3 regions of the Bacillus sp. MT94 genome follow, and region 3 is predicted to be linked to each of the others. Evidence: riboswitches for the same ligand, from Rfam matches in the RefSeq annotation. Region 3 holds a riboswitch; each other region holds the start of a gene.

Region 1 (2,275 bases), on a different contig from region 3:
TTGATAGAAACTATTTAAATAGGCAAATTGCAAGACACGATTGCATTTATTTCCACTAGAATCTAAGTGACGAACAAGGACAACTTTATCTTCTGTTAAAGTTCCGGTTTTATCTGTACAAAGAATGTTCATAGCACCTAAGTTTTGAATAGAATTTAGCTGTTTTACAATTACTTTTTGTTTAGACATGTTAACGGCACCTTTAGCTAAATTAGCAGTTACAATCATTGGTAACATTTCAGGTGTAAGACCAACAGCAACGGCAATAGCGAAGAAGAAAGCTTCTTGCCAATCTCCCTTTGTGAATCCGTTAATGAGAAGGACGATAGGCGCCATAATAAGCATGAATGTAATTAAGAGCCAGCTTACTTTGTTTACACCTTTATCAAAGCTTGTTTCTACACGCTTTCCGATTACCTTATTTGCTAAAGAGCCGAAATACGTATCGGTACTTGTTGAGATGACAACAGCTTTTGCGCTACCACTTACAATATTTGTTCCCATGAAGCAAAGGTTTTCCATATCGAGTGGATTGTAATTTTTTTTCATGTTTTTCGGTAAGATATGCTTATTTTCTGTATGGTAGCAGTGTTCGTATTTTTCTATAGGAAGTGCTTCCCCTGTCAAAGAAGATTGATTAACAAATAAATCTTTAGCGGATACAACACGCACATCAGCTGGAACGATATCACCAGCTGAAAGGGAAATAATATCGCCAGGTACAAGCTCTTCAATTGGAATTTCTGTTGTGTAATTTCGATTTAAATTCGTTACATTTTTTGTTTCATGTACAAATCCATTTATTCTAAATACGCTCGCAGTTGTTCGAACCATAGCCTTTAACTTATCGGCAGCTTTTTGAGAACGAAATTCTTGGGAAAACCGAATCGTTGCACTAAGTAGTACCATTGCAGATACGACAATTGTTCCTTGTATGTCATCTGTGAAAAAGGAAAGTGCTCCAAGAGCTAATAAAACGAAAATAAATGGATTTTTAAATGCCAGCAGAAATTGAATGTACCACGGCGCCATTTTATTATGAGCTATTTCGTTCGGACCGTATAAAGAAAGTCTACGAGCCACTTCTTGTTTAGATAATCCATCTTGTGTTGTTTCTAGAAGTTTTAACGCAGAGATTACATCTTGTGTTGCAACCTCCACTAATAATTCGTTATTTGTTTTCATGCTATCTTGCTCATAAGCATGCTTTGTTTCTTGTCTTTGTAAATTAAACATCGGTAGTTCCTCCTCTGTCATGAAGGAGGAAACAATCTGTTACCTAACTAACTATTTGAAATGGTGAGGAACAGTTTCTTTCCTACCTACATGATGAAATATGAATGTAAAACGTATGGGTATCTGGGCCGAATCATCAATTGCCAACTGTTCCTCACCTCCGTACAATTTAGTAGTTTCTGAATATGCTATGTTTGTTTCATAGTAAGGTGCATATAGACGTAAAAAGACCTTTACTCAAAACGAGTAAAGGTCTGAATTCGCAGTTAAAAGAGTCCACAACAAAGACTGCTAGTAGACATAAATAAAAACAGTTTTTGTGTATGACAAAATACATGCACCTCTCCCTCGTTGAGTTTTAGCACTGTATAGCATAGGTACTGAAACCAGCTACGTTAAAAAAGGCCTTCATTCCGACCTTTCCTGTTGACCCATTGGCGTCTCTCGACATTTTTGGGCAGCAGCGTTTCTCTATACAGGAGCCTCACCTAACAGAGACCATATTCAATTACATGTTGAATGTTAGCACTGTAAAATCGTAGTGTCAATATCTTTTTTATCTGTGTTTTTAAAATATTAAATGGATTTATAATAGATATATGGGATGAAATACATGATATTAATTATAAATAATGTGGAAAATAAATATTTTTATAAAAGGGGAATTTGTAATGGTACCACAAAATTTTATTATAAATATTGAGAATCAAAAGTGGTTGTTTAATGAGCAGGAAGATTTATGTTCTCACGGGGAAATTTATTTAAATGTGGATGGAACGATTATTACACAAACAGGTATGGATGAGGAATGGGGAATAAGTGAATCAGCTTTAGCTCTGTTACGAACTTTAGATAAAGAATATATTTGTGATATTGAAAATGAAGAGGGGCTTATTTTGCATGGATGTGGCACTATGCTCATGTTAGGATGCCCAATTTCAATTCATTGGACTATAAACCATATAGGTGAAAATGTGGTTTTAAAGGATTTTGTCAAAGTTATTTCTACTGATCAAAAGGCTATATACTATGAAGGGCT
Region 2 (2,275 bases), on a different contig from region 3:
TCAAGGAAATAAGGCGGTAAGCTATGTGCTTGGAGGACGATTACTTGGGTTAGCTGTTGTTTTATATTCGACAGCAGCTAATTCAATTTCACTTCTTGATATGATTTCGTGGGGAGTAGTTGGGATTTTGGCTCAAATTATCGTCTTTTATTTAGCTGAGTGGCTTACACCACGCTTTAATATAAACAAAAGTCTCGAAGAAGATAATCAAGCAGTCGGTCTTTTTCTTATGTTTTTATCGCTTTCAATTGGGATTGTAATCGCTGGTTGTATAACTTATTAAAAACTTTACGTTTAAACGTAAAGTTTTTAATTTTATCCCGCTATTTGCCGGGCAGCCCGATTGGTGAGGGCTAATAATCAGTGGGGGATGAACAAAACCCCCACTGATTAAAGTTTCACTTTATATACGTTAGTTTGCCATACCTTTTGAAAAAATTGTAGGCTACGGTTGACATCTATTTTAAATAAGAGTAACATTTTCAATGTAATGAAAATAAGTCTCTGTTAGGTGAGGCTCCTGTATAGAGAAATGCTACTGCCCAAAAATGTCGAGAGACGCCAATGGGTCAACAGGAATGATCGAATTAAGGTTTTTCTTAACGTAGCTGGTAATGTACCTATGCTATACAGTGCTAAAACTCGGCGAGGGAGAGGTCCGTAGATTTCTAATTATATTAGAAATCGTTTATTTGTGTATGTAATGGCCACTACTCTCTTAAGGGTAGGGGTCTTTTTTGTTACCAAGCTATGAGTAATTTCATAGTATAAACTATAAAATTAAACGAGGAGGTGAGGAGCATGTCAAATTCTGACTCGGTTCCGTTACCCATATACTTCAAATCAAAAATATATGATGTAGGCAGGAAACGATTTGTTCCTCCCTCTATATTTATCACAATGTAGCGTTTATAAAGCGCTAGACACTTTCACAGTAAAGTGGATAAATTGAGAAACAAAGCGTTTCTTCCTATGTTGTAAAGGAGGAGACGATAATATGTTATATGCAAACAAAACTGTGGGTAACACGTCATATAAACTAAATAAAAAATCAATAAAAGAACAAACAATGCTCCAAAAAAATAAAGATTTATTAATTGAAATTGCAACAAGAGATGTAAAATCTGTATTTGCATATTTTAAAACAACAAGAGACGGACTATCAATGAAAGAGGCGCAAAAACGTATTCAAGTATATGGCCGAAATGAACTAACTTCAAAAAGAGCAATTCTTGCAGAAGTAATGATGAAGCTTGGTGGCATGATTCCAGGTTTTTCAAAACAACGTGTGTGTGATGAATTACAACGTGAAACGATTACTGTATCTAGAGTAGAATGTTCTAGTAGTACAGGGCTAAATAGTGAACTGAAAATGATGGAGATACCAGTGCAAGAACTTGTACCTGGAGATATGATTTTTCTTTCGGCTGGAGATGCTGTGCCAGCTGATGTACGTATTATTTATGCAGATGATTTATTAGTGAATGAGTCTGTGTTAACGGGAAACGAAGCGAGTATAGAGAAGTTTGAAAGCTGCTATCACCTTGAACGTAAACGATTTATTCCATTAAAACGGATGAAAGATTATAATCCACTTGAGCTTGAAAATGTATGTTTTAAAGGTTCACATATCGTTAGTGGAAGTGCAAAGGCTGTCGTTGTTTCTACTGGAAAAAATACGTATTCAGGCATATTGCATACTTGTTGTAGTAGAACGTCTTAATGTGTTAATGGTGCTAAATATACAAAAACAATGTATAATAGACAAAGTTGAGCAAAAACGTAGAATGGTAATCTATTTATATAACCTTACGTGATAACGTGAGGTTATTATTTTTTTAATAGGAGAGGAATTATGAAAAAAGTATTATTAGTTGATGGTATGGCACTATTATTTCGTGCTTTTTACGCAACAAGTGTCTACGGACAATTTATGAAACGACAAGATGGAACCCCTACGAATGGGATTCATGGTTATATGAAACACTTGTTAACAGCTACGCAAGCGATTGAACCAACACATATCGTTACATGCTGGGATATGGGAAGTACGACATTTAGAACAGAATCGTTCTCGAATTATAAAGCAAATCGTGCAGCGCCACCAGAAGAATTAATTCCTCAATTTGATTTAGTGCAAGAAATGACTGCGAAATTATCCATTCCAGTTATCGGTATGAAAGGCTACGAAGCGGACGATTGTATCGGTACGCTTGCAAAACAATACTGCAATGAAGCTGAAGTTTATATTTTAACTGGTGATACAGATTTACTT
Region 3 (2,275 bases):
TCCTTCTTTTTTATTCACCTAGTAGATATTAGTGGTGTCTACTGTATACTGTCTATTCTATGCTATAAAATATTTTAAATGTTCGTTTAAAATTAATAAATCTACAGTTTAATCAAATCATTATGAAAGCCTGCATAATCTCTCTAAATGTAACAAAAATGACTAAAGTACAATAGATTTTAAAAAGGAGAAAGTTTTATTTTATTGAAAATTGAGATATTAAGCAATATTCCTATTGCTATTAAATTCACCATTAAAGAACTTCCACCAAAACTTACAAATGGAAATGGAGTACCTGTAAGAGGAAATAGTCCCGTAATACCACCTAAATTTACAACTGATTGCATACCAATCATACATCCTATACCAATTGCTATAAAACTGCCGAATGGATCTACACATAATTGTGCAATTTTTAAGGAGCGAAGTACTATAGTCAAAACTCCAACCAATAGAATAAATACACCAATAAATCCTAGTTCTTCAGAAACTATTGCCATTATAAAATCAGTGTGTGGTTCTGGAAGATAACCTGTTTTTTGTATGCTATTTCCAAATCCACGACCAGTGATTCCTCCAGAGCCCATGGCAATAAAAGAGTTTACAAGCTGGTATCCATTTCCTTGCGCATCAAGAAAGGGATTGAAAATCGTGGTAATACGTGTCTTTTGAACTTCTGATAAACTATATTGAATCAAATAATATAAAATAGGTAACCATAAAATAGAACCGATGGTAGTTCTTTTGATTAGTAGATTTATATTTATTCCTGAACAAAGAAATATGCTAAAACCTATACCTAATATTAAAAGTGCAGATCCTAAATTTGGTTGTTTAAAGATAAGAAAAAAAATTGTAGCTAAAAAAAATAAAAGTTTTCCGATACCACTCCAGTTATTTTTAGCTTGTTCTTGTCGCAATGCAAAAAAACGGGCTGTTACAAGGATTGTTCCTAATTTAAGAAATTCAGCTGGCTGTATTCCAAAGATCCATGATTGAGCATTATTTACCACTTTTCCTTTCCATAAAACCATAATTAATAAAAAAATCCCCCCAACCATAATACAGATTGAGACTATTCGTTTTTTCCATATTTCATATGGGAGTAAAGCACAAATTATTAATCCTATTGTTCCTAAAAGTAGCTTTGTTAATTGAGAATCAACAAAATGTCTACTGTTATAACCGTAATGTTGGACAGCGACAATGGAGCTTGCACTATACATCATGATAATACCTAAAGTACATGTTATGAATAGAGGAAGGAGCAATAGATAATCGAGTTTTAATATTTTTTTCATTTTAATATCCTCCTGATTTAAAACAAAACATAATATTACATTTGCTAATGAATAGAATCTTGTTCTCGTCAATTACTAAATATGACTTTTGTTTAGGAAGATTCTATCGCTTATTCCCTGTTTTTTACGCAAAAATCCCTCTAGTATGTAACTAGAGGGATTCAAAATGGCATGAGTAAATAAGGCTTTTTTCCCTCTAGTAGAGCTTTGGCACTATACAACGTAAAGTAATGAAAATTCATTACTTAGCTATCTTAAGAAGAGCCTTAATCCGACAATTCCTGTTCTACCCATTGGCGTCTTTCGACATTTTTGGGCAATAGCCTGTGTTTGCATAGGAGCCTCACCTAACAGGTTAAGCAATATAAATTTTATGTGTTTGTTTCGTGTAGCAAGCATAAATATATTTTTTTTGCTTGTCAAGCAACCATATTGCTAATTTTATTTGTTTTATTGCTTTATAGTTCTTTGAGAAATGATATGAAAAAATGTCTGTAATCATTCTGTATAAGTACATATTTTTGACTTGTAGTGTATCGTTTGATTAAGTAGTTTAACCATATAAATTTGATAAACAGTAAAGAAGATTTTAATCATAAAAGAAGATTTTTTTGTGAATGTTCTTTTGATATACAGAATGACTAATTATTCATCTTTTGTTATAAAGTTGGAATTTGATTAAAAACAATAAGTTTCATATGTTTTATTACGTTTCTTCGAATTAAATCTATTTGAATTCTATGTTTTTTAAGGGGAATTTTAAATTTATAATAAAATATAATTTCATTTTCTATAAAAGATTTTTTTATGAATGAAATTGAAAGTCAGTTGACAAATATTAAATTCTGGTTTAAATTTTGAAGTAATTCAATAAACTTTGTTAGGTGAGGCTCCTGTATAGAGAAACGCTGCTGCCCAAAAATGTCGAGAGACGCCAATGGGTCAACAGGAACGGTCGGATTAAGGCCCTTCTT

Evidence for each region. A riboswitch is a leader RNA that binds a small molecule or an ion and turns the genes downstream of it on or off. The one in region 3 is predicted to bind magnesium.
Region 1: linked by a shared signal. The riboswitch ahead of mgtA (magnesium-translocating P-type ATPase) and the one ahead of AC1Q51_RS03900 (FtsW/RodA/SpoVE family cell cycle protein) in region 3 are both predicted to bind magnesium.
Region 2: linked by a shared signal. The riboswitch ahead of AC1Q51_RS21585 (P-type ATPase actuator domain-containing protein) and the one ahead of AC1Q51_RS03900 (FtsW/RodA/SpoVE family cell cycle protein) in region 3 are both predicted to bind magnesium.

The regions. Positions count from the first base shown of each region.
Region 1 covers NZ_JBXAEZ010000002.1:447,183-449,457, reverse strand. The annotation lists gene mgtA (magnesium-translocating P-type ATPase) at 1-1,236, opposite strand, end outside; M-box (ykoK) riboswitch at 1,572-1,739, opposite strand; gene AC1Q51_RS07975 (hypothetical protein) at 1,908-2,275, shown strand, end outside.
Region 2 covers NZ_JBXAEZ010000006.1:107,905-110,179, forward strand. The annotation lists gene AC1Q51_RS21580 (DUF350 domain-containing protein) at 1-283, shown strand, start outside; M-box (ykoK) riboswitch at 497-662, shown strand; gene AC1Q51_RS21585 (P-type ATPase actuator domain-containing protein) at 998-1,723, shown strand; gene AC1Q51_RS21590 (5'-3' exonuclease) at 1,856-2,275, shown strand, end outside.
Region 3 covers NZ_JBXAEZ010000001.1:818,436-820,710, forward strand. The annotation lists gene AC1Q51_RS03900 (FtsW/RodA/SpoVE family cell cycle protein) at 180-1,301, opposite strand; M-box (ykoK) riboswitch at 1,487-1,663, opposite strand; M-box (ykoK) riboswitch at 2,171-2,275, shown strand, end outside.